Regions from separate parts of the Streptomyces sp. NPDC054887 genome, predicted to be linked through region 1. Evidence: riboswitches for the same ligand, from Rfam matches in the RefSeq annotation. Region 1 holds a riboswitch; the other holds the start of a gene.
The links. Region 1 has a riboswitch for glycine ahead of gcvT (glycine cleavage system aminomethyltransferase GcvT). Riboswitches for the same ligand answer to the same signal wherever they lie in the genome.
Positions count from the first base shown of each region.

Region 2: linked by a shared signal. The riboswitch ahead of gcvP (aminomethyl-transferring glycine dehydrogenase) and the one ahead of gcvT (glycine cleavage system aminomethyltransferase GcvT) in region 1 are both predicted to bind glycine.

Region 1 covers NZ_JBSGYQ010000003.1:54,260-70,102, reverse strand. Annotated here, with positions in the region: gene ACWGH0_RS02735 (cysteine desulfurase family protein) at 1-672, opposite strand, end outside; gene ACWGH0_RS02730 (DUF4190 domain-containing protein) at 751-1,023, opposite strand; gene ACWGH0_RS02725 (hypothetical protein) at 1,031-1,195, opposite strand; gene ACWGH0_RS02720 (TetR family transcriptional regulator) at 1,294-1,920, shown strand; gene ACWGH0_RS02715 (thioesterase family protein) at 1,988-2,824, opposite strand; gene ACWGH0_RS02710 (trimeric intracellular cation channel family protein) at 2,862-3,536, opposite strand; gene ACWGH0_RS02705 (ABC transporter ATP-binding protein) at 3,555-4,622, opposite strand; gene ACWGH0_RS02700 (ABC transporter ATP-binding protein) at 4,643-5,743, opposite strand; gene ACWGH0_RS02695 (ABC transporter permease) at 5,782-6,780, opposite strand; gene ACWGH0_RS02690 (ABC transporter substrate-binding protein) at 6,897-8,672, opposite strand; gene ACWGH0_RS02685 (ABC transporter permease) at 8,785-9,783, opposite strand; gene ACWGH0_RS02680 (enhanced serine sensitivity protein SseB C-terminal domain-containing protein) at 10,204-11,004, opposite strand; gene ACWGH0_RS02675 (enhanced serine sensitivity protein SseB) at 11,190-11,963, opposite strand; gene ACWGH0_RS02670 (AAA family ATPase) at 12,032-12,742, opposite strand; glycine riboswitch at 12,902-12,999, shown strand; glycine riboswitch at 13,000-13,099, shown strand; gene gcvT (glycine cleavage system aminomethyltransferase GcvT) at 13,135-14,250, shown strand; gene gcvH (glycine cleavage system protein GcvH) at 14,309-14,689, shown strand; gene glyA (serine hydroxymethyltransferase) at 14,709-15,843, shown strand, end outside.
Region 2 covers NZ_JBSGYQ010000016.1:108,647-124,489, forward strand. Annotated here, with positions in the region: gene ACWGH0_RS12335 (PadR family transcriptional regulator) at 1-578, opposite strand, end outside; gene ACWGH0_RS12340 (PhzF family phenazine biosynthesis protein) at 730-1,545, shown strand; gene ACWGH0_RS12345 (CPBP family intramembrane glutamic endopeptidase) at 1,631-2,434, opposite strand; gene ACWGH0_RS12350 (glutamate-cysteine ligase family protein) at 2,685-4,193, opposite strand; gene ACWGH0_RS12355 (hypothetical protein) at 4,689-5,288, shown strand; gene ACWGH0_RS12360 (DUF5999 family protein) at 5,633-5,830, shown strand; gene gcvP (aminomethyl-transferring glycine dehydrogenase) at 5,936-8,821, opposite strand; glycine riboswitch at 9,057-9,153, opposite strand; gene ACWGH0_RS12370 (PRC-barrel domain-containing protein) at 9,275-9,640, shown strand; gene ACWGH0_RS12375 (DNA polymerase IV) at 9,568-11,013, opposite strand; gene ACWGH0_RS12380 (MerR family transcriptional regulator) at 11,083-11,703, opposite strand; gene ACWGH0_RS12385 (bifunctional nuclease family protein) at 11,871-12,344, opposite strand; gene ftsR (transcriptional regulator FtsR) at 12,398-13,141, opposite strand; gene ACWGH0_RS12395 (FHA domain-containing protein) at 13,159-14,070, opposite strand; gene ACWGH0_RS12400 (DUF881 domain-containing protein) at 14,153-14,950, opposite strand; gene ACWGH0_RS12405 (small basic family protein) at 14,956-15,288, opposite strand; gene ACWGH0_RS12410 (DUF881 domain-containing protein) at 15,285-15,843, opposite strand, start outside.

The DNA of each region.
Region 1 (15,843 bases):
GGGGCTGTACTCGCGGCCGAGAAGCAGCGCGCCGATGCCGTACGGGCCGCCGATCTTGTGCCCGGAGACGGTCATCGCGGCGAGCCCGGAGGCGGCGAAGTCCACGTCGAGCTGTCCGTACGCCTGCACCGCGTCGGCGTGCAGCGGTACGCCGAACCCGGCCGCCGCTTCGGCGAGTTCACGGACCGGCATGACGGTGCCGATCTCGTTGTTGGCCCACATGACGGTGGCCAGGGCGACGTCCGACGGGTCCCGCTCGATCGCCTCGCGCAGCGACTCCGGGGACACCCTGCCGTACGCGTCGACCGGCAGGTACTCGACGGTCGCGCCCTCGTGCTCGCCCAGCCAGTGGACGGCGTCCAGCACCGCGTGGTGTTCGACGGGACTGGCCAGGACGCGGGTTCTGCGCGGGTCGGCGGCGCGCCGCGCCCAGTACAGGCCCTTCACGGCGAGGTTGTCCGCCTCGGTGCCGCCGGCGGTGAAGACCACCTCGCTCGGGCGGGCGCCGAGGGACTCGGCGAGCGTCTCGCGGGCCTCCTCGACGGTGCGCCGCGCCCGGCGGCCGGCGGCGTGCAGGGACGACGCGTTGCCGGTGACGGCGAGCTGGGCGGTCATCGCCCCGACCGCTTCCGGAAGCATCGGGGTGGTCGCGGCGTGGTCGAGGTAAGCCATGGTGCACTCGATTCTACGAGCCCGCGGCCCGCTCCCCCGCCGCGCCCCTCGCCCGCGCCGCCCCGCCGCGGCGCCGGGTCAGCCGCCGAAGGTCCAGGACACGGTGCCGTCGGCGGACGCCAGTACGGCGAGGACCACCAGGTCGGCCACCCCCAGACCCAGGCCGAGCAGCGCCCTGCCCCGGCGTTCGGTGCCCCGCCACAGGGCCAGGGACGCGAGGACGATCGAGACGGGGCCGAGGAAGATGTTGAGGACGAGCAGCCCGACGAGGCCGAGGACGAACGAGGCGACGGCCATGCCGTCGGGGTCCCGCGTCCCGGTCGCCCGGCGGGCGGATGCGGTCAACTCCATGGCGCGTTCAGCTCCTTCGGGTCGTGCGTCGCGAGTGGCGCTCACGGGCGGCGAAGACGAGGAGCCAGGCACCGATGAACGCGGCGGCGACGAGGGACACCTGGGCCGGCACATGCGCCACCGAGCCCATCAGCACCCCCAGCAACAGCAGAGCCGCTACGAGGACGAACATGTGAACCCCTCCTGGGAGTACGACTGTTCACTGACTACTCAGTCTAAGGTTCCCCCGGACGGTTCCCGCAACCGGAGAACAGTTGTTTACTGAATGTCATGAGTCACACCGTCGGCGTCCGCCGGGCGCAGAAGGAGAAGACCCGCCAGGCCCTCATGGGGGCGGCGCTCGGCCTGTTGGAGGAGCAGAGTCTGAGCAGTCTCGGCCTGCGCGAGGTCACGCGCGCGGCCGGCGTCGCGCCCACCGCGTTCTACCGCCACTTCCGGGACACGGCGGATCTGGGCGTGGCACTCGTCGAGGAGGCGCTCGGCGGACTGCACGCGGTGATCCGCGCGACGCTTGCGGCGACCGGCGACAGCGCGGTGCGCATCGACGCGGCGGTGGGCCTCGTCGCCGGCCACGTCCGGGCGTACCCCGCCCACGTCCGCTTCGTCACGCGTGAGCGGCACGGCGGCGTGGAGCGGGTGCGCGAGGCGATCGGCGGGCAACTCGCCCTGTTCGCGGACGAGGTGACGGCCTGGCTCGCCACGCAGCGGGACTGCACGGAATGGAGCGAGGACGACCGGCGGATGCTCGCGCACGTCTACGTGGACCACATGGTGATGACCGCGTCCGCGTTTCTGGAGGCGGAGCCGTACGGCGGGGAACGCGTCGCGGCCGCCGCCTCCCTCGCCCGCCGCCAACTGCGGCTGATCGGCCTGGGCCGCCGCCACTGGCTGGACTGAGCCGGACCGGGCGGGAACGGGCGGACCCGTCGGTCCGCGGCGCCCGGCCGGCGGCCGAAGCCCCGGGTCAGTCGCGCGGCGCCCGTGCCAGCTGCCGGGACTGGGCGACGAGCCGGTCCGCGCTGTCCCAGACCTCCGCGTCCTCCTCCAGGAAGCCGCCCGCCAGGTTGCGGGTGGTGATGGAGACGCGCAGCGGGCCCGGGGCCGGCCGGCAGCGGACGTGGGTGGTGAGCTCGACGGTCGGAGTCCACCCCTTCAGGCCCAGCTCGAACGAGGTCGGCGGCAGCGCGTCGACCGTGAGCAGCAGCGACAGCGGGTCGGGGTCACGGCCGTCGGCGAGGCCGAACCAGCCGCGCATCTCGCCCTTGCCGGAGGGTGCGCCCACGGCCCAGCCGACGGTCGCGGGGTCGAGCCGGATGGCGAGCCGCTCGGTGATGGCCGAGCTGCCCGGGATGGCGGCGGGCCCGGCCTCGGGCCCCAGGCACTGCTCGTAGGCGGGCATGACCGGCGGCTTCGCCGTCGTGCGGACGTCGTCGGGCAGGGCGTCGAGGTCGCCGTAGGAGGCGATGACACGGATCCGCTCGACCTCGGTGCCGTCGTCGGCGTACTGGAAGAGGGACGCCTGGCCGGTGGAGAGGGTACGTCCGGTGCGCACGGTCTGCGTGCGCACGACCGCCTTGCCGGGCACGGAGGGCGTCAGGTAGTGCGCCGAGACCGTGAACGGGTCGGGGTGCGGCAGGGCGTCGCCGAGCGCCCGGCCGAGCAGGGCGAGGAGGTAGCCGCCGTTGACGGCGTGGATGATCGTCCAGCCCGCGGAGAGCTCCGCGTCGTAGACGCCCGGTTCGCGCGGGGAGATCGCGGTGTCGCGGTCGAACTCGCTGTCCCCGATGGATGCCTGTGCCATGGCATGCACGGTACACCGGCACATTACTAAGCGGTAGCTAAGAGGTGGCCTCGGATTTCTCCTCCGCCTTGGCCGAGCTGCGGTGCCAGGCGCGCGGCGCGCGCCAGTGGTAGCGCATCGCCAGCAGCCGCAGCAGGAAGGCGGTCAGCACGGCGATGCCGCTGGTCAGCGCGTTCAGCGCGTCGAAGCGGATGCACAGCGCCACCATGGCGGCGCCGACCATCGCGGGGACGGCGTACAGGTCGCGGTCCCAGCGCAGCAGCGAGGGCACCTCGTTGGCGAGGACGTCCCGCAGTACGCCGCCGCCGACCGCCGTGGCGAGGCCCAGGGCGGCCGACGCGGTCAGGCCCAGCCCGTAGTCGTACGCCTTGGTCGTGCCCGTGACGCAGAAGAGCCCGAGCCCCGCCGCGTCGAAGGCGTTGACCGCGCCCTGGATCCGCTCGACCTCGGGGTGCAGGAAGAAGACCAGGGCGGCCGCCACCAGCGGCATGGTGAAGTAACCCAGGTCGGTGAACGCGGCCGGCGGCACCGCGCCGATGATCAGGTCGCGCAGCAGCCCCCCGCCCAGCGCGGTGACCTCGGCAAGCACCGCCATGCCGAAGACGTCGAAGTTCTTGCGGACGGCGAGCAGGGCGCCGGAGATCGCGAAGACGAAGATCCCGACGAGGTCGAGCGCATGCTGGACGGAGGGCGTGAAGAGTTCCTGGAACACCGGGCAATTGTGCCGGTACTAATCCCTGCCGGCGCTCCCCGCGCCCGCGGACCCCGGCTCCGGCGCCTGGTCGGGCGCGTTCTCCGGGTGGTGGCAGGCCACCTGGTGGCCCGTCTTGAGCGTGGTCAGCACCGGCTCGCGCGTCTTGCAGATCTCCGTCGCCTTCCAGCACCGCGTGTGGAAGCGGCAGCCCGGGGGCGGCGAGATCGGCGAGGGCACGTCACCCTTGAGCAGGATCCGCTCGCGCTTGTGCTTGCTGCGCGGGTCGGGCACCGGGACGGCCGACAGGAGCGCCTTGGAGTACGGGTGCATGGGCGACTCGTACAGCGCCTTGCGGTCCGCCAGCTCGACGATCTTGCCGAGGTACATCACGGCGATGCGGTCCGAGACGTGCCGGATGACCGAGAGGTCGTGCGCGATGATCACGTAGGTGAGCCCGAGCTCGTCCTGGAGGTCGTCGAGCAGGTTCACCACCTGCGCCTGGATCGACACGTCCAGCGCCGACACCGGCTCGTCGGCGACGACCAGCTTCGGCTTGAGCGCGAGCGCCCGGGCGATGCCGATGCGCTGGCGCTGGCCGCCGGAGAACTCGTGCGGATAGCGGTTGTAGTGCTCGGGGTTGAGGCCCACGAGCTCCAGCAGCCGCTGGACCTCCCGCTTCACACCGCCCTCGGGCGTGATGTTCTGGAGCTTGAAGGGCGCGCTGATGATCGTGCCGACCGTGTGGCGCGGGTTAAGCGAGGAGTACGGGTCCTGGAAGATCATCTGCACGTCACGGCGCAGCGGACGCATCCGGGCGGTGCCCAGGTGGGTGATGTCCTGGCCCTCGAACTCGATCTTCCCGCTGGTGGGCTCCAGCAGCCGGGTGATCAGCCGGCCCATGGTCGACTTTCCGCACCCCGACTCGCCCACCACGCCGAGGGTCTCCCCCGGGCGCACGTCGAAGTCGAGGCCGTCGACGGCCTGGACCGCGCCGACCTGGCGCTGGAGCACGCCCTTCTTGATGGGGAAGTGCTTCACCAGGCCGCTGACCCTGAGCAGGGGCTCGGTCGACGGCGAAGAGGACGCCTGCTCCGGGATCGTCACTTCGGGATCCTTCGTCTCGCTCACAGCTTCGGCGCAATCTCTTCGGTCCAGATCCGCGTCCGGTCCTCGGCCGCCATGTGGCAGGCCGAGTAGTGCCGGTCGGCTTCCTGTCCGGGCAGCACCTTGAGTTCCGGCCGCTCGGTACGGGTGATCCCGCCCTTGGGCACGTCCGCGTAGGGGCAGCGCGGGTGGAAGGCGCAGCCGCTCGGGATGTTGATCAGGCTGGGCGGGGAGCCCTTGACCGGGATGAGGCGGTCGGTCTGGTCGCGGTCGATGCGCGGCATCGAACCCAGCAGGCCCCAGGTGTACGGGTGCTGCGGCTCGTAGAAGACCTTCTCCGCCGGGCCGCGCTCGACGCACCGGCCGCCGTACATCACGAGGATGTCGTCGGCCAGTTCGGCGACGACGCCCAGGTCGTGGGTGATGACGATGACGGCCGAGCCGAACTCCTTCTGCAGATCGCGGATCAGGTCCAGGATCTGCGCCTGGACGGTGACGTCCAGGGCGGTGGTCGGCTCGTCCGCGATGAGCAGCTCGGGGTTGTTGACGAGCGCCATCGCGATCATCGCGCGCTGGCGCATGCCGCCCGAGAACTCGTGCGGGTAGCCGTCGAACCGCTTGTCGGGCTGCGGGATGCCGACCCGGTCGAGCAGTTCGATCGCGCGCTTCTTCGCGGTCTTCTTGTCGACCTTGTTGTGGATGCGGTACGCCTCCACGATCTGGTGGCCGATCGTGTAGTACGGGTGCAGCGCGGACAGCGGGTCCTGGAAGATCATCGAGATCTCCCGGCCGCGCAGCTTGCGTACGTCGTCGGGGTCGGCCGACAGCAGCTCCTTGCCGTCCAGCCAGATCTCGCCGGAGATCTGCGCCTTGCGCCGGCCGTACTGGCCCACGGTGTGCAGGCCCATGATGCCGAGCGAGGTCACCGACTTGCCGGAGCCGGACTCGCCCACGATGCCGAGGGTCTTGCCCTTCTCCAGCTGGAAGGACAGCCCGTCCACCGACTTCACGAGGCCGTCGTCGGTGGGGAAGTGCACCTTGAGGTCGCGCACGTCGAGGAAGGCGTCCGTCCGCGCGGACCCGGAGCGTACGGGCTCGCCGACCGCACCGGTCTTCGTCAAGGGGGCTCCGGGGACCTCTCCCGGGACGGGCACAGTGGTCACGAGAGCCTCACTCGGGGGTCGATCACGGAGTACAGGATGTCCACGACGAGGTTCGCGAGCACGACGGCCGCGGCGGCGACGAGTGTGACACCCAGGATGAGCGGAAGGTCGAAGTCGCCGATCGCCTTGACCGCCGCCTGGCCGAGGCCGGGGAGGCTGAAGGCGGTCTCGGTGAGGATCGCGCCGCCGACGAGGGCGCCGAGGTCCATGCCGAGGATGGTGAGGATCGGCGTCATCGTGGAACGCAGGGCGTGCTTGCCCACGACGACCGGTTCGCTCAGGCCCTTGGCGCGGGCGGTGCGGATGTAGTCCTCGCCCAGGACCTCCAGCATGGTGGCGCGGGTGAGGCGGGCGTACATCGCGGCGTACAGGAAGGCGAGGGTCACCCACGGGAGCACCAGGCCGCTGAACCAGCCGAGCGGGTCCTGCGCGATGTCCACGTACTCGGCGTCGAACCAGCCGAGCTGGGTGCGGAAGATCGCCAGGGAGAGCAGCGCGGTGAAGTAGATCGGCAGCGAGACGCCGGCGAGGGCGATGGTCATCGCCGTGCGGTCGATGGCCGTACCCCGCTTGAGCGCGGAGATGATGCCGGTCGTGACACCGACGACGACCCACAGCACGCACGCGCCGGCCGCCAGGGACAGCGTCACGGGGAGCCGCTCGGTGAGGACGGGCCAGATCTCCTGCTCCGTACGGAAGGAGTAGCCGAAGCAGGGGGCGTCGCAGTGGAACGACGAACCGCCGCCGGTGTAGTCGCGGCCGACGAACAGTCCGCTGACGAAGTTCCAGAACTGCACCAGGATCGGATCGCCGAGGCCGAGCTTCTCCCGGATGCCTTCGATCGCCCCTGGGTCCGCCTGCTTGCCGATGAACATCGCGGCGGGGTCGCTGCCGGTCAGTTTCGGGATCACGTAGAAGATGCCGAAGGTCACGAGAGTGACCACGAGCAGCATCACGACGACGGCGGTCAGCCGCCTGATGAGGTATGCGAGCACTACGGTCGGCCCGGCGGCGGCCCGGGAGTCCGGTGAGGGACTCCCAGGCCGCCGCACGCGGCCATCACCTGCCCTTCGGGCTTAGCGGCGGGTGTGCCGGCGGAGCGAACGGACGGTCACTTGACGCCGAGGGAGGCGTAGTCGTAGCGGCCGTTGTAGGAGTCGGCCGTGTAGACGTTGGTCAGCCGCGAGCTGCGCCAGATCACGTTCTTCTCGAAGGTGAAGGGCAGGTAGACCGCGTGCTCGGAGACCTTCTCGTTGATCTGCTTGTAGAACTCGGCGGCCTTGTCGGGGTCCGTCTCCAGCATCGCCTTGTCGAACAGGCCGTCGATCGACTTGTCCTTCAGCATCGAGAAGTTGTTGTTGCCGCTGTCGAGGATGAAGCGGCTGTCGACGAGCGGCTGCGAGAAGCCCTGGCCGCTCGGGAAGTCGGCGCCCCAGCCCATGATGATGATGCCGTAGTTCTTCTTCTCGACGTTCTTGGGAGCGCCGATGATGCCGGAGGTCTGCGCACCGTCGTACTGGTCGATCTGCACCTTGATGCCGACCTTCGCCAGCGACGCCTGCATCGACTCGGCGGTGGCGATCTCCTGCGGCTTGTTGTTGCGGACCGCGATGGTGGTCTCGAAGCCGTTCGGCTTGCCGCAGGCCTTGAGCTCCTCCTTGGCCTTGGCGACGTTGCCCGTGGTGTCCTTGAGGACGTTGTACGGGTCGTACTTCGCGTCCGAGCCCTTGATGCTCGGCGGCAGCATGTTGGTGGCGATGTCGCCGCCCGCCATGGGGCCGCCGCGCGCGGTCTGGAGCGACTTGTGGTCGGAGGCGTGGATGACCGCCTTGCGGCAGTGGATGTTGTCCATCGGCTTGACCGTCTGCGGGAAGACCGCGTACCGGATGAAGCCGGTCTGCGGGTTGTCGACGTTCGCCTTGTGGTCGCGCAGCGCCTTCGTACGGCCGGCCGGGCTGATGCCGGTCGCGTTGACGTCGAGGTCGTAGTCGCCCTCGATCAGGCGGTTGTCCATGTCGTCGGCGTTGGTGATGAGCTTGAGCGAGACCTTGTCCGGCAGCGCCTTGCGGACGGTGTCGGTCTCCCGCTTCCAGTTGGGGTTGCGGCTCAGCTCCATGCCCTTGTTGGGCGTGTAGGAGTCGATCTTGTACGGGCCGTTGGAGAAGGGCTTCAGGCCGTACTTCTCGGCCGTGTCCTTGTCCTGGCGGACCGGCGTGGCGGCCGGCATGGCCAGCATCTGGAGGAAGTCGCCGTTGGGCTTGGGCAGCTTGAAGACGATGGTCTTGTCGTCCGGCGTCTCGATGGCCTTCAGGCCCAGCTTGTCGGCCGACTTGTCCTTGTACGGACCCTTGTACTCCTTCTTCGGGTCGAGGACCTGCTGAAGGTAGATCGGGCCGCCGGAGATCTTGTCCTGGGCCCAGATGCGCTCGATGCCGTACTTGATGTCCTTGGAGGTGACGGGCTTGCCGTCCTCCCAGGCCAGTCCGTCCTTCAGCGTGAAGGTGTAGGTCTTCTTGTCCGCCGAGACCTGGCCGGTGTCGGTCGCCATGTCGGCGACGAGCTCGGTGGACTCGGTGCCCGCGACCGGCTTGAAGGTGATCAGCTGGCGCGTGTAGTAGCGGGCGAAGTCCCACATGAAGCCGTAGTAACCGCGCTGCGGGTCCCAGGAGTCGGAGTCCTGCGTACCGATGAACTTGATCGTGCCGCCCTTCTTGTCCGAAGGGTTCGCGATCTTGCCGACGGCCGCGTTGAAGCCGGGTGCCTTGCCCTTGCCGTCGGACTCGTCCTTGCCGCCGCCACCGCAGGCCGTGGTTCCGACGAGCGCGGCGACGACGAGCGCCGCGCCTGCGGCGAGCCGTCGCCTGGAAGAACTGTTGGCTGTCACGATCAGCAACCTCCGTAAGTGTGCCGGTCCCTCGCGGGACCGACGGTTTGGGTGGCCTCCTGACACATCGGCAGGGGCGGCGCGGGGGGAACGTGGGGTGGTGCGGGACGAACGGTCAGCGGGAGCCCTTCGGGTCCAGCGCGTCACGCACGCCGTCCCCGAAGAGGTTGAAGGCCAGGACCGTGACGAAGATGGCCACGCCGGGCGCGATCATGAACATCGGGTCCGCCTCGTAGTACTCCTTGGCCTTGGAGAGCATCTGGCCCCAGGAGGCGGTGGGCGGCTTGACTCCGGCGCCCAGGAAGCTGAGGGCGGCCTCGCTCAGGACGTTGGTCGGGATCATCAGCGTCGTGTAGACGGTGATCGGCGCGACCAGGTTGGGCAGCAGCTCCTTGAACAGGATGTACGTCCGGCCCGCGCCGAGGCTGCGAGCCGCCTCGACGTACTCGCGCTCCCGCAGGGAGAGCGTCTGGCCCCGGACGATCCGGCCGACGTACGGCCACCCGAAGAAGCCGATGACCACGATGAGCGCGCCGATGCGCACACCGGAACCGCTGAACCCCCAGAGGGAGTTGGGCAGTACCGAGACCAGCGCGATGATGAAGAGGAGCTGCGGGAAGGCCAGCAGTACGTCCATCACACGGCTGATCGCCGCGTCGACCCAGCCGCCGAAGTAGCCGGCGATGATCCCGAAGACCGTGCCGAGCGCGACGGCGAAGAGGGCCGCGAGGAAGGCGACCAGCAGCGAGATCCGGGCTCCGTAGACGAGGCGGCTGAACACGTCGCGGCCGTTGACCGGTTCGACTCCCAGCAGGAAGTCGGAGCTCATGCCGCCCCAGCTGCCGATCGGCGTGCCGAACAGCGGGTCGATCTTGTCCTCGTGGAAGTCGTTCGGCGGGTGGCCGAACGCGCTGACGATCAAGGGCGCGAAGACCGCGACCAGGATCAGGAACAACACGACGACGCCGCCGGCCAGCGCGACCTTGTCGCGCTTCAGACGCACCCATGCGATCTTCCAGGGCGAGCGGCCTTCGATGGCTTTCGCCGGAACATCGGCCGCGACGTCAACGGCCGCGGTCTCTGCCGCGCTCGTGTCGTGCAGTGGTGCCGTCATCGTGGTGGGGACCCCTCTCGGCTCGGCCGACGGGTGGTCGGCCCGCGCCTGCCGCTGTAGCGGCTTGTTCGCATCGCAGGTGCAAGTGGTGCGGAAACGTGCAGAAGGTGCTCGGACAAACGCAGTTGACATCACGGGGAAGCGGGTCGCACACAGGACCGACGTTCCTTGTTGCGGGAGTCTTCAATGAGCGCGCGATCACCCGCCAGACCTGGCGGGCAATGGATGCGCAACCGTGATGTGGCCTGTGGTCTTCCGTTATGCGGACGCCGCGATCGGCTCAGCGGATCAGAAGCGGTCGATTGCACCAGACCGGACATGCCGCCCAACGGCCTTCATGCGCCGCTAAATTGGGCCGTGGCGGCCGTGGCGGGCCATGGCCGGCCGCGGGGGCCGTGGCGACCGTGAGGGAGGAGCGTCTCAGTAGGCGCGCGGCGCCGGGTAGCCGTAGCCGCCCTGCGGGGCGGTGGCGGGGGCGGCGGGCGCGTGGGCCTCGCGGTCGTAGAACGGGCGGGCGTTGGCGCGCAGCCACATGGACACGGGGTCGTACTCGTCGGACATCGCGACGGTGGACACCGGCAGCCCTTCGGGAACCACGCCGATCGACTGCTGCATCATCGCGCGCACGGAGTCCACGGACTGCTGGCCCGTGTCGTAGAGATCGAGCCCGATGGCCAGGTACGGCGCCCCGAGCGCCGGCTGCACCCAGGCGCGGCGCAGCGCGCGGACTGCCGGCGTCCGGTGGGCGTTCTGGGTCAGCAGGGCGTAGAACTGCGGGATCTCGACGGCCGGTTCGGAAAGCCGCAGCGGTCCCGCCGGCATCCGGTCGAGTCCGGTCGCGATGCGCCGCAGGTCGAGCCAGGGGATGCCGACGCCGCCGCCGGGGGCGTGCGGGTTGAGCCAGATGCCCCAGCGGTCGGGGAACAGCGCCCGGGCGACGTCGCGGGCGGGCACCACCTCGTACGCCCGGCTCCAGCCGCTCGCGGCCAGCTCCTGGGCGGAAGTGACGCACGGCGCGTAACCGAGGCCGTCGACGTCCATGTTCCCGTACTGGGCGTCCGGCGACCCGGCCTGACCGTGCCACAGCAGCATCCACAACTCGCCGCCCGCCGGATCCGCGAGGGCGCGCAGGAGCGCCTCGTACGCGTCGTAACGCCCGGGTGTCACCTGGCGCAGCATGTGCTCGACCTGCCCGGCCGCCGCAGTGCCTGACGCGCTCACCCTGGGTCCCGCCCCTCTTCGATCCACCGTGTCGGTTGTCGACCAAGCTTAAGCGGCACCACCGGCGCGGAGCACGGGTCGGGCGGGGATCGGGCGGCGGTGTGCGCCCGCCGGCGGCCGGGCACGCCCGTGCGAGCCGGGTCCGGCGCCCGGAGCCGGGCCGGTGCGCGCCGGGCGTCCGGGCGTCAGGCGCGGGTGTAGAAGGGCCGGACCTTCTCCAGCATCCACGCGGCGACCGGGTCCTGTGCCACGTCCAGCAGGACCAGGTTGACCTCCCACGGCACCTGGACGCGGCCGAGCGCCCGGCCCAGCGCGTCCATCGGGGCGTTGCGGTCGGCGCCCTCCCAGGCGGACAGCTGTACGCCGACGAAGAGCGTCGCGGGGCCGCCCTCGACGCTGGCCAGGGCGCGGCGGGCGGTCAGCACCACACCGCTCTCCTGGAACTCCCCGGCGGCGGCGGACAGGAAGTCGACCGGCTCCTCCTGCCAGTCCGGCTCGAAGAGCCGGACCCGGCCGCCACTGGCCGGCCCGTCCAGCGGGGTACGGCCGGCCCGGCAGAGCTCGGCCACGGCGGCGGGCGGCAGCGGCACGCCGACCGCGCCGTCCGGGTTCACCGCGATGCCGAGCTGCGGGGGCAGCCCCCGGGCGAACTCCCGGGCGGGCGCCACGGTGAAGGACATGTGGGGTCCCGCGCAGTGGCGGAGCTGCTCCTCGGAGCTGTAGACGGGCACGTACGCCTCGCCGTGGATCAGCACGGTCGGCAGGTCGAGGTTCGGGGAGTCGGGCCCGCCGCCGGAGGGCAGCGGCACCCACACCTGGCTGCGCCCGAGCACCTCGACTATGCGGCCGCCCGCGGCGGGGTTGCCGAGCGAGGCGCCCAGCACCTCTTCGAGCTCGTTGCCGGGCCAGCCGCTGCCGCCGTGCGGGTGGGCCGCTACCGGGAAGTCTGGGTAATCCACGGCACGACTTTAACGCGACGCGCCCGTCGTCCCCCGGGCTCCCCCGGGCTCCCCCGGGCCCCCGGCCGTCAGCCGCCGCAGGGGCCGCCGGCCGCCGGGGCGAGGAAGTCGATGACCTTCAGCGCGCCCGCCGCGTCCCGGTCGAGCAGGACCGCCGACGCGCAGCCCGCGGGCAGCCGGCCCGCCTCCGCGTCGCGCACCAGCCGGCCCACCGCCCGCCGGTGCCGGGCGAAGGCGTAACCGGAGACCCCGCGGCCGCGCTCCTGCTGGCCGGCCCGCGCCACGTCCGCCGTCACGTCCAGGAGCACCAGGTGCAGCGCGACGCCCCGGCGGCGGGCGTCGCGCGCCAGCCACCGCCGCACCCAGGTCTGCGTACCGCAGTCGTGCACCACGACGCCCTCGCCCGAGTGCAGCGCGCGCCACAGCCCGGCGTAGTGCGCCGCGCGCACCAGCGGCCGGTAGAGCGCGTACGGCAGCAGGCGGGGCATCAGCGCCTCCCAGCGCTCCCGCGCGTCCTGCGAGTCGATCCGGTGCGCCGCCGTGCTCGCCGTACGCCGGATCAGAGTGCTCTTGCCGCTGCCCGGCAGGCCGGACACCACCACCGTGTCACCGGCCGCGAAGGACAGCGCCCGCGGGCCGCGCCCCCCGCGCTCGCGCAGGTCGCGGACGACGGGTGCCGGCCGGCGGGCGGCCCGCACCGGCACACCCTGCTGGGCGGGCACCGCGCGGTGCGCGGTCCCCGCGGTCGTCGCGTACACACCGGGCTGCTGCAACGTCATCGTCTTCCCCCTGTCGGGTGTCCCCCACCCTCCCCCACCCTTGCCCACAAAGTGTAAAGAAAAGGTAATGCGCCACAAGTCCATTTCAGGATCCGCCCAGGTGCTGTCGGGCCGCCGCCCGCGTGCAATGATGTGCGCGCCAACTCCATACCGGCCGCTTGAACCCGCGCGGGAGAGTCCGAAGCACTGTGTGCCGAGGACGCCGAAGGAGCAAGTTCCTCCCTTGAATCTCTCAGGCCCCGTACCGCGCGGGCGAGGCAGATCTGAAAAGCGAGCCGCTTCGCCGCGGCTCCACCCAAGGTGCAAGCCGGGACTCTCCCGGTGAACCTCTCAGGTTCCGATGACAGATGGGGAGGATCGTCCTCGCCTGTCATGCCCTGGGAGTCCCGCACATGAGCAATGTCCCCCGTCACACCGCCCTCGACGCCACTCATCGTGCGCTGGGCGCGACCATGACCGACTTCGCGGGCTGGGACATGCCGCTGCGGTACGCCAGCGAGCGCGACGAGCACAACGCCGTCCGCACCCGCGCCGGCCTCTTCGACCTCTCCCACATGGGCGAGATCACCGTCACCGGCCCGCAGGCCGTGAACGCCCTCGACTACGCCCTCGTGGGGAACATCGGCACCATCGGCCTCGGCCGCGCCCGGTACACGATGATCTGCCAGGAGGACGGCGGGATCGTCGACGACCTGATCGTCTACCGCCTGGGCGAGACCGAGTACATGGTGGTCGCCAATGCCGGTAACGCCCAGGTCGTCCTCGACGCGATCACCGAGCGCGCCGCCGGCTTCGACGCCGTGGTACGGGACGACCGCGACGCGTACGCCCTGATCGCCGTCCAGGGCCCCGAGTCCCCCGGCATCCTCAAGTCGGTCACCGACGCCGACCTGGACGGGCTGAAGTACTACGCCGGCCTGCCCGGCACCGTCGCCGGCGTCCCGGCGCTCATCGCCCGTACCGGCTACACCGGCGAGGACGGCTTCGAGCTGTTCGTGGAGCCGCGGCACGCCGAGACGCTGTGGCAGGCGCTGACCGAGGCGGGCAAGGACGCCGGCCTGGTCCCGGCCGGCCTCTCCTGCCGCGACACCCTGCGCCTGGAGGCGGGCATGCCGCTGTACGGGCACGAGCTGACCACGGCGCTGACGCCGTTCGACGCGGGTCTTGGCCGGGTCGTGAAGTTCGAGAAGGAGGGCGACTTCGTCGGCCGCGCCGCGCTTCTGGTCGCCGCCGAGCGCGCCGAGACCGCCCCGCCGCGCAAGCTGGTCGGCCTGGTCGCCGAGGGCCGCCGCGTCCCGCGCGCCGGTTTCCCCGTGGTCGCAGGCGGCGAGGTGATCGGCGAGGTCACCTCCGGGGCCCCCTCCCCCACGCTGGGCAGGCCGATCGCCATGGCGTACGTCGACGCCGCGCACGCTGCGCCGGGCACCTCCGGTGTCGGCGTCGACATCCGCGGTACGCATGAGCCGTACGAGGTCGTCGCGCTGCCGTTCTACAAGCGCCAGAAGTGACCCCCCGCACAACCGCCCCGTTCACCACCACTGCCCCGCGTACAGGAGAATTCAGGTCATGAGCAACCCCCAGCAGCTGCGTTACAGCAAGGAGCACGAGTGGCTGTCGACCGCCGAGGACGGCGTGGCGACGGTCGGCATCACGGAGTTCGCGGCCAACGCGCTCGGTGACGTCGTGTACGCACAGCTCCCGGACGTCGGCGACACGGTGAGCGCGGGCGAGTCCTGTGGCGAGCTGGAGTCGACCAAGTCGGTCAGCGACCTGTACTCCCCGGTGACCGGCGAGGTCGTCGAGGCGAACCAGGACGTCGTCGACGACCCGTCGCTGGTGAACTCCGCCCCCTTCGAGGGCGGCTGGCTCTTCAAGGTGCGCGTCACGGACGAGCCGGGCGACCTGCTCTCCGCCGACGAGTACGACGCCTTCTCCTCCGGCAACTAAGACCTCGATCGGGACCGTGATGACGCTTCTCAACACTCCCCTGCATGAGCTCGACCCGGACGTCGCCGCCGCCGTCGACGCCGAGCTGCTCCGCCAGCAGTCCACCCTCGAAATGATCGCCTCGGAGAACTTCGCCCCGGTCGCGGTCATGGAGGCCCAGGGCTCCGTACTCACCAACAAGTACGCCGAGGGCTACCCCGGCCGCCGTTACTACGGCGGCTGCGAGCACGTCGACGTGGTCGAGCAGATCGCGATCGACCGCATCAAGGCGCTCTTCGGCGCCGAGCACGCGAACGTGCAGCCCCACTCGGGCGCGCAGGCCAACGCCGCCGCGATGTTCGCGCTGCTGAAGCCGGGCGACACGATCATGGGCCTCAACCTGGCCCACGGCGGTCACCTGACCCACGGCATGAAGATCAACTTCTCCGGCAAGCTCTACAACGTGGTCGCGTACCACGTGGACGACGCCACCGGCGAGGTCGACATGGCCGAGGTCGAGCGCCTCGCCAAGGAGTCCAAGCCGAAGCTGATCGTGGCCGGCTGGTCCGCGTACCCGCGCCAGCTGGACTTCGCCGCCTTCCGCCGCATCGCGGACGAGGTCGGCGCGTACCTCATGGTCGACATGGCGCACTTCGCCGGTCTGGTCGCCGCGGGCCTGCACCCCAACCCGGTGCCGCACGCCCACGTCGTCACCACGACCACGCACAAGACGCTGGGCGGCCCGCGCGGCGGAGTGATCCTCTCCACCGCCGAGCTCGCCAAGAAGATCAACTCGGCGGTCTTCCCCGGTCAGCAGGGCGGCCCGCTGGAGCACGTCATCGCCGCGAAGGCCGTGTCCTTCAAGGTCGCCGCGAGCGAGGAGTTCAGGGAGCGCCAGCAGCGCACCCTGGACGGCGCCCGCATCCTGGCCGAGCGCCTGGTGCGCGCCGACGTCACCGAGCACGGCGTGTCCGTCCTCACCGGCGGCACGGACGTCCACCTGGTCCTCGTCGACCTGCGGAACTCCGAGCTGGACGGCCAGCAGGCCGAGGACCGCCTCCACGGCCTGGGCATCACGGTCAACCGCAACGCCATCCCGAACGACCCCCGCCCGCCGATGGTCACCTCGGGTCTGCGGATCGGTACGCCGGCCCTGGCCACGCGCGGTTTCCAGG
Region 2 (15,843 bases), on a different contig from region 1:
TCGGCGAGGATCAGATAGAGCTTCTTACGGGACTCGTTGATGACGGCCAGAGCCTTCTGCCGCTGCTCGGCGGAGCCGGACTTCCAGACCTGGCCGAACGCCTCCATCAGGCCGAACCCGGCCTGGCGCACCTCGTTCATCGCCTCCCAGTCGACGCCGCGCCCCGCGTCCTCCCACGGGGCCTGCGACGCCACCGCGGCCTCGGCGCGCCCGCTGTCGGTGAGCGTGAACAGCTTCTTGCCGCCCTCGCTCTCACTGACGATCAGCCCCTCGTCCTCCAGCAGCTGGAGCGTGGGGTAGACCGAGCCGGGGCTGGGCCGCCAGGCTCCGCCGCTGCGCTCCCCGATCTCCTGGATCATCTCGTAGCCGTGCATGGGCCGGTCGGCCAGCAGCGCCAGGATCGACGAGCGCACGTCGCCGCGCCGCGCCCTGCCCCTGGGTCCGCCCCTGCCCCGGCCGCCGCCGCCCCACGGCCCGCCGAACGGCGGCCCGAAAGGACCGAAGGCGGCACGCCGCCCCTCGAACTCACCCCGACCGTGACGGCCGGGTCCGCAGTCCGCATGTCCATGTGAACGCATCACCGCGCTCCTTCCTGTCATTGATCTGTCGCGATACTTAAACGATATATCGGGATGGCTCGCTCGGCAAGGATAGCCGCACGCCGAATGGGGCCAGACATGAGGAATTGGCCTTGGCCTGCGGCTTTGCCGTCCCCGTACGTTCTCGTCCATGCGGATTCGTATCGTCGACGCCTTCACCGACCGGCCCTTCGCCGGCAACCCGGCCGGAGTACTGCTCCTGGACTCCGACGCCTTCCCGGACGACACCTGGCTCCAGCAGGTGGCGGCCGAGGTCAACCTCTCGGAGACCGCCTTCGCGCACCCGCTCCCCCCGGGCGGCGACGCGGACTGGGCGCTGCGCTGGTTCACCCCCGAGGCCGAGGTCGCCATGTGCGGCCACGCCACCCTGGCGACGGCCCACGTCCTGCGCTCGGCCGGCGCGGCGACGGGCGCCGTGCGCTTCTCGGCACTCTGCGGAATCCTCACCGCCACTGCACGGGACGACGGTGCCTTCACCCTCGACTTCCCGACCGCGCCGCTCAACCGGGTCCCGGTCCCCGACGGCGTCGCACGGGCGCTGGGCGCCGAAGTCCTCTCGGCCCACGACACGGGCCCGCACGTCGGCGACCTGCTGGTCGAGCTGACCGACGAACGGACCCTCCGCGCCCTCACGCCCGACCACCCCGCGCTGGTGGCCCACTCCAGGCGCGGCGTCATCGCCACGGCCGCCGCCGAGGACCCCTCCGGCGGGTACGACTACGTCTCGCGCTGCTTCTTCCCCCAGATCGGCATCGACGAGGACCCGGTGACCGGCAGCGCGCACACGGCCCTGGCCCCCTTCTGGTCGGCGCGCCTGGGCCGCGACGACCTGACCGGCCTCCAGGCGTCCGCCCGTTCCGGGGTCGTCGCCACCTCACTGCGCGGCGACCGCACCCTCCTGACCGGCAGCGCCGTCACCGTCATCGACGGCGAACTGCTCGTCTGACACCGCGCTCGCCGGCTGCCCGAAGCCGCGAGCGAGCGGAAAGGGGGCGTACGGACCGCCCGTACGCCCCCCGGCACCTCCCGGACTACTTCAGCGTGGGCAGCCAGCCCACCCTGCCCGCCAGCAGCGCGTACCCCACGAACGCCCCCACATCGAGCAGCGTGTGCGCCACGACCAACGGCCCGACCCGGCCCCATCGCCGGTACAGCAGTACGAAGACGGCCCCCATCACCATGTTGCCGACGAAGCCGCCGATCCCCTGATACAGGTGGTACGAGCCGCGCAGCACCGAACTCGCCGCCAGCGAGGCTCTCGGCGACCACCCCAACTGGTCGAGCCTGCGCAGCAGATACCCCACGACGACGACTTCCTCCAGCACGGAGTTCTGCATCGCGGAGAGGATCAGCACCGGGAACTTCCACCACACGGGCGGCAGCGATTCCGGCACGACCGTCAGGTTGAACCCCGTCTCGACGGCGACCAGGTAGAAGGCCAGCCCGGCGCTGCCGATGCCCGCGGCGATCAGTGTGCCCCGCCCCAGGTCCGGCCAGGGACGCGTACGGTCGAACCCGATCGTGCGCAGGCCCGCGCCCTCCCGTACCAACAGGTAGGCGACCAGCGCGACGGGGGCGAGGGCCGTCGTGATGCCGAACAGCTGCCAGACGAGATCCAGCCAAGGCCGCTCGGGCGCTGCCGAGGTGTTGAGATTCGCCGCCTGATCCCTGAGCCCGCCCGGCTTCGTGACGGCGCCTACGAACCTGATCAGCGACGACACCCCGCTCGCGCCGAGCGACAGCGCCAGAACGATCAGTATCTCCACCCGCAGAAGTCGCCGCGTCACGCCCTCGTCAGAGGGAAATTCGGCCACCCGCCCCGCCTCTGCCCGCACACCAGCCTCCAGTTCACCGCTCCCGCATCATCCCCCACCCGCCCCGCCAGGGTCGCGAATGCGGAAACGAAGATCGCGCGACAGGCCGCAGGGGGGCAGCGACGTTCCGGCAGTGCGCCCATCACGGGTTCACGACACGGTACGAACGGCGACCGCACCGCCGTGGGGGATCACAGCTTGCCCCACGAGGACGCGACCGACGGCACCAGGTCCGCCCAGCCGGACCCAGCGCCTCTCGGGCAGCGTCGCGTCACGCTCGCCCCGGGAACCCCACCGCCCACGTGTGCACAGGATCGCCCTGGTGCATCAGCTCGCTGTAGCGGCGGGTGGTGGCGGCCAGCGCCGCCTCGCGCTCCAGACCGGCCTCCAGGGCCCGGTGGTACGTGTCGACCTGCCAGGACGCCCCGTTCACGCGCCGCCTGCACCGCTGCTCGATGACTCCGAGGTAGTAGTCGCGGTCCGCCGGCTCGATGCCCCACGCGTCGAGCCCGGCCGCGGCCAGCGGCAGCAGTTCGTCCCGTACGAGCTTGACGGCCGGCACCCGCGTCGTCCCGCCGGCGCGTCCCGGCCTGGGCCAGATCATCTCCGCGTCGATGCCGAACCTGCACGCGGTGTCGAAGTTCTCCTCCGCGTCCTGGAACGACAGCCGCTTCCACACCGGCCGCGCGTCCTCCGCGAGCGCCCGGACGAGTCCGTAGTAGAAGGCGGCGTTGGCGATCACATCCGTCACGGTCGGCCCGGCGGGCAGCACCCTGTTCTCCACCCGCAGGTGCGGTACGCCGTCGGCCAGCCCGTACACGGGCCGGTTCCAGCGGTAGATCGTCCCGTTGTGCAGGACCAGTTCCTGGAGCCGGGGCACGCCGCCGTCGTCGAGCACCAGGAGCGGGTCCTCGTCGTCGCAGATGGGCAGGAGCGACGGGAAGTACCGCAGGTTCTCCTCGAAGAGCTCGTACGCCGAGTCCACCCACCGCTCCCCGAACCACGTACGGGGCCGTACGCCCTGGCTCTGGAGCTCCGGCGGCCGGGTGTCGGTGGCCTGGAGGAACAGGGGCGGCCGGGACTCGCGCCACAGCTCGCGGCCGAAGAGGAACGGCGAGTTGGCGCCCAGCGCGATCTGCACCCCCGCGACCGCCTGCGCCGCGTTCCACACGTCCGCGAACCGGTCCGGCGTGACCTGGAGGTGCAACTGCACGGACGTACAGGCCGCTTCGGGCGCGATCGACCCGAAAGTGCAGTTCAGGCGCTCCACTCCGGAGATGTCGACCGTGAAGTCCTCGCCGCGGGCGGTGACGATCTGATCGTTGAGCAGCTGGTAGCGGTCGACGTCGGAGAGGTTCGCGGAGACCAGGTCCTGACGTCCGAGCGTCGGAAGAATCCCGATCATCACGATGCCCGCGTCGACCTCCTGGGCTTTCCTGTGCGCGTATCCCAGACCCGTGCGCAGCTCTTCGGCGAGCTGATCGAAAACGCGGCCGCCCAGCCGGTGCGGAACAATGTTCACTTCCAGATTGAACATCCCGAGTTCCGTTTGGAAATCACGGCTGGCGATCCGCTCCAGGACCTCCGCGTTCATCATCTTCGGCATACCGTCGGCGCCGGCGAGATTGAGCTCGATCTCCAGGCCCATGAAGTTCTTGGGACGGTCGAAGCTCTTCTCCGCCAGCAGTCGCCCCAGCCCCTCCAGGCACTGCTGGAGTTTCCTCCGGTACCTCTGCCGGTCCGACAGGTCGAACCCGCCTGCCACGACCTTCTCCCCCATCGAAGCATCCCTCCTCGAGTGGGCGGCTCACAGCATCGGGCACCCGTGTCACGGTCGATGATGCCCAGACGGGCTGATCAGTAACGCCCCGCGGCCATCAATCACCGGGTACCCTGATTCTGGAACTTCACCGGGCACATTCACGCGGCATGCGGCAGTGAGCAGATACCGGCCCGGGCGGCTGGTACAAAAGCCGATGTGTTTCGGCCTACCGCTGGCGCCGGGACTTTCCAGGCCACGGGCCTGACACTGCCGATGAATGGGTAGATTCTCCGCAGTAAAGGGTCCTGATACCGCCTTGCCCGCAATGCCGGCGACGGCTAGCGGAAACATCATGTGAACACGGCTCGTATAAACTCCGCAGACGAGGCAGAGAGTCGGCGCCCGGCCTATCGCCGCACGGCCCCCCTCTGACCCCGGAACGCAGACAGCGCCGTCCGCACCGCCCACGCACACCCACGCATCACCGTGTCTCCAAGTGAGAGGCGACCCACCATGCCGCTGCTTGTTCCCCCGGCTCCCGCGCCCGCCCTGCGCAGCGTCCTCGCGGCACTCGGTTCCCCCACCGCCGTTCGTGAGGCCCGTCCCCCGGCCCTCCGCGCGGCTCAGGGACCGCTCAGCCCCGAGTTCCCGCTTCCCTTCCACGTACTCGACGGAATCATCCCGTCAGGCAGGCCGCCGCGCACCCGGCTGACCGGCTGGCGGTTCCTCATCCGCAGCGGCGACCGCACGGTGGCCGCCGCCGACACGGTGCTCACCGCCGACGGCTGGGCCTTCTCCCATTTCTGCGAAGGCCCGTACCTCGCCTCCAGCCAGCTCGCCCTGCGCCAGGCGGAGGCGCTGACCGGGCGCTACCAGCCGCGCCTGCTGTCCGTACCGGAGCTCTACATGCTCACCCTGTGGCTGCACGACGGCCCGGCGGCCGACGCCGACGAGCCCGAGGCCATGCCGCTGCCGACCGACCTGCTCGTACCCCTCGCGCCCGCACCGCCGGGCATCGCCTCCCACCGGCCGCACCGGGCCGCCGACCTTCTGCCGCTGCTGACCCATCGCCTGACGCCGCCCACCGTTCCGCTGCTGAGCCAGCCCGCCTGACGCCGCCCGCCCCTGCGCGGCGCCGTCCGGCCCGCCCTCCGCCGACGCCCGCTGTGCCCCGTGGCCGCTCCGGTCACGGGGCACAGCGGCGTCCGGGCCCCCGTACCCCCCAACCGGACTAGCCCGTATCGGCCACCCCGAACCACCCGAAGAGGCACCCCGGTTGAGCTGAACCGTCCGCACGAGTGACGCGTCATTAATCAGTAAGGAGAGCTGCCGTGAAATCCCTGCGGAAAGACGCCCGTGGGGCAACACTGGGACCGGACCGACTGATACGGGGGGCGGCCATGAACACCGCATCGAGCCGCAGGACACTCACCACATCGCAGCGAAAGAACCCTTCCATGTGCCAGCACCAGCCACCCTGCCCGACCGCCGACTCCGCCGACCGGGAGGCCGCCCACCTGGTGGCGCACCACCCCGAACAGGGGTGGAGCCTGCTGTGCAACGGAGTCCTCGTCTTCGAGGACACCGGTGAGCTGCTGCCGGACGGGCAGATCATCGCTCCGCACCGTCCGCTCGACGTCGTCAAGGCCGCCTGACCGGCCGGCGATCCGGCTTCACCGGTACGACGAGGGGCCGGCCCGGAGGAATCCTCCGAACCGGCCCCGACCCATGTCCGCGCCCCGTGGCGCGTACGGCGTACGTCAGTTGTCGTACTCGTCCAGCGGCGGGCACGAGCACACGAGGTTGCGGTCACCGAACGCACCGTCGATCCGGCGCACCGGCGGCCAGTACTTGTCCGCGGCCGAGACCCCGGCCGGGAACACCGCCACCTCACGGCTGTACGCGTGCTCCCACTCGCCGCCCAGCGCGGCCGCGGTGTGCGGCGCGTTGCGCAGCGGGTTGTCCTCCGCGGGCCACTCGCCCGACGCGACCTTCTCGATCTCCGCACGAATAGCGATCATCGTGTCGCAGAACCTGTCGATCTCGGTCAGGTCCTCGCTCTCGGTCGGCTCGATCATCAGCGTGCCGGCCACCGGGAACGACATGGTGGGCGCGTGGAAGCCGTAGTCGATCAGGCGCTTGGCGATGTCGTCCACGCTGACGCCGGTCGCCTTCGACAGCGGCCGCAGGTCGACGATCGCCTCGTGCGCCACCAGACCGTTGGGGCCGGTGTAGAGCACCGGGTAGTGCGGCTCCAGGCGCTTGGCGATGTAGTTCGCGGCCAGCACGGCGACCTGTGTGGCCCTCTTGAGCCCTTCCCCGCCCATCAGCCGGACGTACGCCCAGGAGATCGGCAGAATGCCCGCGGAGCCCCACGGAGCGGCCGAAATGGGCCCGACGCCCGTCTCCGGACCGGCAGTCGGCTGGAGCGGGTGGTTCGGCAGGTACGGCGCGAGGTGGGCGCGGACGCCGACCGGGCCGACGCCGGGGCCACCGCCGCCGTGCGGGATGCAGAAGGTCTTGTGCAGGTTGAGGTGCGAGACGTCGCCGCCGAACTTGCCCGGCTTCGCCAGCCCCACCAGCGCGTTGAGGTTGGCGCCGTCGACGTACACCTGGCCGCCGGCCTCGTGCACGGTCGCGCAGATGTCGGCGACGTGCTCCTCGAACACCCCGTGCGTGGACGGGTAGGTGATCATCAGCACCGACAGCTCGTCGCGGTACTGCTCGATCTTGGCGTGCAGGTCCTCGACGTCGACCTCGCCGTCCTCGCGCGTCTTGACGACGACGACCTTCATACCGGCCATGACCGCGCTCGCGGCGTTCGTGCCGTGCGCGGAGGACGGGATCAGGCACACCGTGCGCTGGTCGTCGCCGTTGGCGCGGTGGTACGCCCGTACCGCCAGCAGGCCCGCGAGCTCGCCCTGCGAACCGGCGTTGGGCTGGATCGACACCGCGTCGTAGCCGGTGACCTCGGCGAGGCGCTCCTCCAGCTCGTGGATCAGCGTCAGGTAGCCCTCGGCCTGCTCGACGGGCGCGAAGGGGTGGACGGCGCCGAACTCCGGCCAGGTGACCGGCTCCATCTCGGTGGTCGCGTTCAGCTTCATCGTGCACGAGCCGAGCGGGATCATGCCCCGGTCCAGCGCGTAGTCACGGTCGGCGAGCTTGCGCAGGTAGCGCAGCATCGCGGTCTCGGAGCGGTGCTGGTGGAAGACGGGGTGCGTGAGCACCGCGTCGCTCCGCAGCATTCCCTCGGGCAGCGTGTCGGCCGCCCGCTCGTCGAGCGCCTCGATGTCGGCGTCGACGCCGAAGGCGGCCCAGACGGCGGCGATCTGCGCGCGGCCCGTCGTCTCGTCGCAGGCCATGGAGACGTGGTCGGCGTCGGCCAGGTGCAGGTTGACCCCGCCCTCACGGGCCGCCGCGACGACGTCGGCCGCCCGGCCCGGGACGCGCGCGGTCAGCGTGTCGAAGTACGCGCCGTGCACGATCTCGACGCCGCCGGCGCGCAGCCCTTCCGCGAGAAGCGTCGCGTAGCGGTGCGTGCGGCGCGCGATGCCGCGCAGGCCGTCGGGGCCGTGGTAGACGGCGTACATGCCGGCCATGACCGCGAGCAGGACCTGCGCGGTGCAGATGTTGCTGGTGGCCTTCTCGCGGCGGATGTGCTGCTCGCGGGTCTGGAGCGCCAGCCGGTACGCCTTGTTGCCGTCGGCGTCGACGGAGACGCCGACGAGCCGCCCGGGCAGGCTGCGCGCGAACTTCTCCCGTACGGCCATGAACCCGGCGTGCGGGCCGCCGAAGCCCATCGGCACGCCGAAGCGCTGCGTGGTGCCCACCGCGATGTCCGCGCCGAGCTCGCCGGGCGAGGTCAGCAGGGTCAGCGCCAGCAGGTCGGCGGCGACGGTGACGACGGCCCCGAGCTCGTGCGCCTGCTCGATGACGGGCTTGATGTCCCGCACGGCGCCGGACGCGCCCGGGTACTGGAGCAGCACGCCGAAGACGCCGCGCTCGGCCACGTCGGCCGGAATGCCGCCGGACAGGTCCGCGACGACGACCTCGACGCCGGTCGGCTCGGCGCGCGTCTGGATAACGGCGACCGTCTGCGGCAGCGTGTCGGAGTCGATCAGGAAGACGCCGTTCTTGACCTTGCCGACGCGGCGCGCGAGCGACATCGCCTCGGCCGCGGCCGTGCCCTCGTCGAGCAGCGACGCGCCGGAGGTCGGCAGCCCGGTCAGGTCCGCGACCATGGTCTGGAAGTTCAGCAGCGCCTCCAGGCGGCCCTGCGAGATCTCCGGCTGGTAGGGCGTGTACGCCGTGTACCAGGCCGGGTTCTCCATGACGTTGCGCAGGATCACCGGCGGCGTGAAGGTGCCGTAGTACCCCAGCCCGATCATCGGGGCCAGCACCTGGTTGCGGTCTGCGAGCGTGCGCAGCTCCGCCAGCACCTCGGCCTCGGTGCGCGCGTCCGGCAGCCCGAGCGCCTCGGCGCTCTTGATGACGTCCGGCACCGCGGCCGCGGTCAGCTCGTCCAGCGAGCCGTACCCGACCTGGGCGAGCATCTTGGCCTGAGCCTCGGCATCGGGCCCTATGTGGCGCTGCTCGAAGGGGATGCCACGCTCGAGCTCTGAGAGCGGAATGCGGTTTGCGGTCATCTGCGGAAGGCCTCCTGGTCTGACGCGACCTGCGAGGGGCACCACGGCACGGGTACCCGGACGGCCTCCCCCTCTGTCATCTCAACCTGAGAGCTTCACCGGAAGACCGTACGGACGTCGCTGACGTCGAGGGTCGTTCCGGCTTTCACCGTCGGTGAGGAAGGGATCCGCGACGGGTGCTGTGCCGTCTTCCGGCACGTGCCCGTACGGCGCCCGTCCTGCTTTCCAGAGTGACCTCGTCCGTGCGGTACGGGGGCCTGAGAGATTCCGGGGAGGATTTGCTCCTTCGGCGCCTCCGGCATGTTCACCGGAGACTCTCCCGCACGGGGTCAGCAGCCACTGGCCAGCCTACCAGCGAGGCCCGTCGTGGATCCCTCGAGTGGCCGAGTCCACAGTTGTGCCCTTTCGTAGGCTTTACGGGGCTACGAGCAGTTGCCAGCAGTTGGAGGGACCGTGCAGACCGACATCGATCCGCGCAGCCTGATCGGCCGCAAGGCGTTCGACCGCAACGGCACCAAGATCGGAACGGTGGACGAGGTGTACCTCGACGACGCCACGGGCGTGCCCGAATGGGCGGCCGTACGCACCGGCCTCTTCAGCCGGGACGCCTTCGTTCCACTGGAACCCAGCAAGGTGGTCGACGCCACCCTCCGCGTGCCGTACGACCGCGCCCTGATCAGGGAAGCGCCCGACTTCGGCGTCGGCCGCCACCTCTCCCCGGAGCAGGAGCTCCAGCTCTACCACCACTACGGGCTCGACATCTCCTCACCGGCCACGGACCGGGACTTCGGGCGGCTGGCCGGCGACGACCCCTCCTGATCCCCGGCCGCCCGCACCAGCGGCAGCGGGTCCGACGGAGTCAGCCGCGGATCGTCCACCGTGAAGGTCCGCACCCGCCCCGGCGCCGACGTCGGCTCCTCGAACCGCACCGTCACCCGCCCCACGCCGCTGCCCTGCACCCACCCGGCCCCGTACTCGGTGTGCCGTACATCCTGTCCCGCCAGCCACCGCCGCCGCGGCGGCTCCTCCACGAGGGGCGCCGCCGGCCCTTCGTCGCGAGCCGTCTCGGCCGGTTCCCGCGCCGCGCCCCCCGCTTCGGCCGCCGACTGCGCCGACTCACCCGCGGCCTGTGCGAAGAGGTCCTCCTGGGTGAAGTCGGCGAGCCCGGTGACGCCCACGCCCAGCAGCCGCACCCCGCCGGTGGTGTCCACCGACTCCAGGAGCCTTCCCGCCGCCTCCCGCACCACCGCGGGGTCGTCCGTCGGCCCGCGCAGCGTCTCGGAGCGCGTCAGCGTGGAGAAGTCGTACCTGCGCACCTTGAGCACCACGGTCCTGCCCGAGCGCCCGGCCGCGCGCAGTCGCTCGACGCACCGGTCGGACAGCCGCACCACCTCGTTCCTGACCCGGACCCGGTCGTGCAGGTCGACCTCGAAGGTGTCCTCGACCGACACCGACTTCGCGTCCCGCTCGGCCACCACGGGCCGCTCGTCGTGGCCCACGGCCATCCGGTACAGGGAGACCCCGTGCGCCTTCCCCAGCAGCCGTACGAGCTCGTCCTCGCCCGCCTCCGCCAGGTGGGAGACGGTCGTCATGCCCGCCCGCCGCAGATGCTCACCGGTGGCCGGCCCGACCCCGGGCAGGACCCGCACCGGCATGGGCGCCAGCAGCTCCCGCTCGGTCCCCGGCTCGATGAGCACCAGACCGTCCGGCTTGGCCTGCTCGGAGGCGATCTTGGCGAGCATCTTGGACCCCGCGAGCCCCACGGAACCCGTCAGCCCGGTGACCGCCTTGATGTCCGCGCGCAGCAGCTCTCCCGCCCGGCGGGCCGAGGCCGCGTCGTCGGCCACCCCGCCCGCCTCCAGGTCGACGAAGGCCTCGTCCAGGCTGAGCGGCTCCACGAGCGGCGACAGCCGCCCGAGCAGCTCCATGACCTGCTCGCTCACCGACCGGTACAGGGAGAAGCGCGGCATCAGGTAGGCGGCGTTCGGGCACAGCCGGCGCGCCTGCGCCACGGGCATAGCGGAGTGCACCCCGTACCGTCTGGCCTCGTACGAAGCCGTGGCGACCACCCCGCGGGTGCCGATACCGCCCACGACCACCGGTTTTCCGCGCAGGCTCGGCTTCGACGCCTGCTCCGCGGCGGCGTAGAAGGCATCCATGTCCAGATGCAGGATGGTGGGCGCGGGTCTCACACCACCGATGCTGCCGTACGGCACTGACAATCGGCGGGCGGCGGCGCGGCCACGGGCCGGTCCGCCGGGTCAGCCGGCCTTGTTGCGGCGCCGCGCCAGCTCGTCGGTGGGGTTGTGCCCGACCAGGGTCTCGCCCGTGTCGACCCGCTCGCCGTGCAGCTGGGACAGCGCGCTCTCCACGTCGCGCCAGACCACGCCGACGGCGATGCCGAAGACGCCCTGGCCCCCCTGGAGCAGTTCGACGACCTCGTCGGGCGAGGAGCACTCGTACACCGTCGCCCCGTCGCTCATGAGCGTCATGCGCTCCAGGTCCTGGAAACCGCGGTCGCGCAGGTGCCGGACGGCGGCCCGGATGTTCTGGAGGGCCACACCCGTGTCCAGGAAGCGCTTGACGATCTTGAGGACGACGACGTCGCGGAAGCTGTAGAGGCGCTGCGTGCCGGAACCGTAGGCGGGCCGCACACTCGGCTCCACCAGCCCCGTGCGCGCCCAGTAGTCGAGCTGCCGGTACGTGATCCCGGCCGCCGCACAGGCGGTGGGCCCCCGGTACCCGATGCTCTCCGTGCCGTCGGCGGCCGTCGGCCCGCCCACGGCCGGGGTCGCGCCCTGCCGCCCCGCCAGAGGGTCGACCGCACTGCCGTGAAGCGGATACGGCCCGCCCGCCACCGTACCGTCGCCGCTGCTTCTCACGCCGACCTCCGTCCTTGACCTGCCCTGTCGACGGTAGGCAGTCACCCGGGGTGCGTCAACGATCGCCACACTCGGCACGCCGAGTGATAATCACCCTGAGAGTGGTTTCCCGTGCCTCACTGCGGGGAAAGGCTACTCGAATGCGCGGACAGCCCCTGGCGCGCGGCTCACTGGCTGTTGGTCCCGAAGTCCTCGGGAGAGATCTGGTCGAGGAATTCGCGGAACTTCTCCACCTCGTCCTCCTGCTCGTCGGGAATCGCGATGCCCGCGTCGTCCAGCACCCCGTCACTGCCGTAGATCGGCGTTCCGGTGCGCAGGGCCAGCGCTATGGCGTCGGACGGCCTGGCACTCACTTCCACTCCGCTGGCGAAGACCAGCTCGGCGTAGAAGACCCCTTCCCGCAGGTCGGTGATGCGGACTTCGGTGAGCTCCTGGCCGACCGCTTCCAGAACATCCTTGAAGAGGTCATGGGTCAGCGGCCTGGCAGGGGCCATCCCCTGCTGGGCGAAGGCGATCGCGGTCGCCTCTCCCGGCCCGATCCAGATGGGGAGGTACCGATCGCCTCCCACTTCGCGCAGGAGCACGATCGGCTGGTTCGAGGGCATTTCTACCCGGACACCTACGACGTCGAGCTCGTTCACACAGCAACCCTAGGACGTGCTTGGCAGGTTTGGGTAGTCGGGATCCCCCGAGCTCAGTGCAGCCGCACGCCGAGCGCCGCCTGAATCAGGGCCGAATGGAGCCTGACGGACAGTTCCGCGAGTTCCTTGGCCGTGGCCTCCGCATGGGCTCTGGTCTGCGGATTCCGGTGCCGGCGCAGTGGTGCGACCACCTGTTCGACGAGGGCGGCCTCGCGATCGGCAGCCGCTTTCACCGCGCGCAGATGCCGCGGTTCGAGACCGAACCGTCCGAATTCGGCGACGAGCTTGGCCACCGTGACGACCTCGGCGTCGTAGCCGCCTCCCGGCAGGGGCGACACCAGCCCGTACGACTCCCAGAGCTCGAGTTCCTCCTCGCCGACCTCGGCGGCCGCCAGAAGCTCCTGGCGGCCGATCCTGGCCGCGGTCGGACGGTCCCCACCGCCGTCGGCCGGAACGTCCCCCTGCTCGCCCTGGCCCCCGGCCACCGGCAGCCGCACCTGCTCGCCCCTCTCCAGGGCGTCGAGGTGCTCACGGATGACCTTGAGCGGCAGGTAGTGGTCGCGCTGCATGCGCAGCACCTGGGCCAGCCGCTCGACATGGCCGGGAGTGAACTTGCGGTAGCCGGAAGCGGTCCGCTGCGGCTCGACGAGCCCCTCGGTCTCCAGGAACCGGATCTTGGAGATGGTGACCTCGGGAAACTCGTCACGCAGCAGGTTCAGAACGGTGCCGATGCTCACCAGCCGTTCGCCCGCGGTGGCGGTGCCGCTTCCGGCACCGCCCGTCGGTGTTCGCTGCATGGACCTTCCCGTACGGGTCAGATGGCCCGCTGGCTCGCGTAGAAGACCAGCCGGTACTTACCGATCTGCACCTCGTCACCGTTCGCCAGCGGGACCGAGTCGATCCGCTCGCGGTTGACGTAGGTGCCGTTGAGACTGCCGACATCCGAGACGGTGAAACCGCCGTCCGCACCCCTGCGGAACTCCACGTGGCGACGCGAGACGGTCACGTCGTCGAGGAAGATGTCGCTCTGCGGGTGCCTGCCCGCCGTGGTCAGCTCACCGTCCAGGAGGAAGCGGCTGCCCGAGTTGGGACCGCGTCGCACCACGAGCAGCGCCGCACCCAGCGGAAGGGCGTCGACGGCCGCCTGGGCCTCCGGTGACAGCGAGGGAGCGGCGGTCTGCCCCGTCGCCTCCGCCTCGTACGCCTCGAGCCCCGAGATGGAGATCGTCGACGTCGTCTCGGACGGACGCTCGGCGGCCGCACCGGCCCGCAGCGGCGCTCCGCAGTTGGAGCAGAAACGGCTGGCCTCGGCATTGCGGTGCCCGCACCTCGTACAAACCGGCAAGGCCGACATGGACGGATCCTCCTGCCGCGGCTGCCCCTGCGGGGCATGGGCTGATTCCCCGAAACCTATGCGGCCGGGACCGGCCGGGTCAACAGACGACGCGCCCGGTCCGCCCGAAATGTCACCGCCGGGACCGGCGACCTCGTCACGGAAGAGCGGGCGCTCGCCACCCTGCTCCTCCACCTCTCCACCACGCGGCGCGCGGTGACGGGCAGTGCCGTTCGCACCGTCCTCGCGTGCGCTCTTGCCGAACAACTTCGCAAACAACTTCACGGGCGATTCCCCTTGACTGAAACAGACCCGCCCGTGGGGCAGGACGAACCCTGAATGAACACACCTGCCGAACCGGACATCTTCACAACGTCCGTATCCACCAAACAGTTTCCACCACGCACCACAGCTTCTGTGCGTCGACCCCCCGCAACCTCATGCCCTTGTCCCCGCGCCCCCATGCGCCCCTGCCTCACGGCGACGACGACTGAGCGTAGTCAGGCTGCTTCGCCGGTCGCAAGGCGTCCACGACGATCTTCTGCGAGCGCGTCACGGTGACGACGGCCCGCTCCTCCTCCAGCGTCTGGACAACGCCGCCGGGGATGTTGAGCGCGGGCTCCAAGTCCTGCGGCTTGCCGATCACCTCGAAGCGGTAGGGAGCGGAAACCTTCTTCCCGTCCACCTGCACACCGCTTCCGCCGTCGAGGAAGTACGTGTCCGCGACGACCCTGACGTCGTTGATCTGGATCGCCTCGGCACCCGCCGCCCGCAGCTCCTGAATGGCGTCCAGGAGCATGTCCGCCTCCACCGTGGAGTGCGGATCCGTGATCGTCAACGTGATTCCGGGGCCCTGCGCCGCCACCGTTCCGGCCAGCACGCCCAGCTGACGCTCCTTCTCCAGCGTCTGCTTGCGCGCCTCTTCCGCCTGGTCCGAACTGTTCTCCAGCTCGGTCTTCTGGTCGTCGAGCTTCTGCTTCTCGTCCTCGAGCCGCTGCGTACGGTCGTCCAGCTCGTCCAGGATGCGGACGAGGTCCTCCTGCCGCGCTCCCCGCAGGGCGCTGTCGTCGCTGTTCGACCGGACCTGGATGGCGAGCCCGAGGCCGAGCACGAACAGCAGCAGGGCCACGATCAGCTGCGCCCGCGTCACCCGCGGCGGCCACAGTCCGGCGAGAAGTCTCTGACGCCCCGTCGCCGGCCGCTGCGCGACCGCCTCCTGAGCCGCGGGTGCCGCTTCTTCCTCGTCGCGCCGAGGGCTGTCTTCTGTACTCATCCGCCTCACGCCCGGAACACGTGACGGCGAATCGCCGCCGCGTTGGAGAAGATACGGATGCCGAACACCACGACCACGCCCGTGGACAGCTGCGCGCCGACGCCCAACTTGTCGCCCAGGAACACGATCAGGGCCGCCACCACGACGTTGGACAGGAAGGAGACCACGAAGACCTTGTCGACGAAGATGCCGTCGAGCATGGCCCGCAAGCCGCCGAAGACCGCGTCGAGCGCCGCCACGACGGCGATCGGCAGATACGGTTCGACCACCGCCGGCACCTCGGGCCGGACCAACAGTCCGACCACGACTCCCACGACGAGGCCCAGTACGGCGATCACGATGTGCCCTTCCCTGTGTTGGCCGCGGCCTTCCCTGCACCCGCGACCAGCGGCTCTGCTGTACGTACGATCAGGCTCGGTGCGGCGGGAAGCCGGACCTGCTCCTGAGCGGAAATGCTGGTCCTGATGCCGTAGCTCTCCTGGAGTACGTGCAGGTACTGGCCGTCGGCGCTGTCCTGGAAAGCCGTACTCAGGCGCTGCCCGTCCCCCACCGCCAGCACGGTGTACGGCGGCACCAGCGGCCGGTTGTCGACCAGTATGGCGTCGCCGGCCGCCCGGATCGCCGAGAGGGAGGTCAGCCGCTGACCGTTGATGGCCACCGCTTCCGCGCCCGAGGACCACAGACCGTTGACGACGCGCTGCATGTCCCGGTCCCGCAGCCGGCCGGTGTCGGAGAAGCTGGTGCCCTCCCGCGGCCCGCCGCCGCCCTCCTCGGTGTCCTTCGCGTCGTCGACGACGAGCTTCACACCGCGGCCCTGCACCGCCGTCGCACCGGACAGCAGCGCCACCAGGCCGCCCTGGTCACCACCGTGTTCCCGCAGCGCCCTGCGCTGC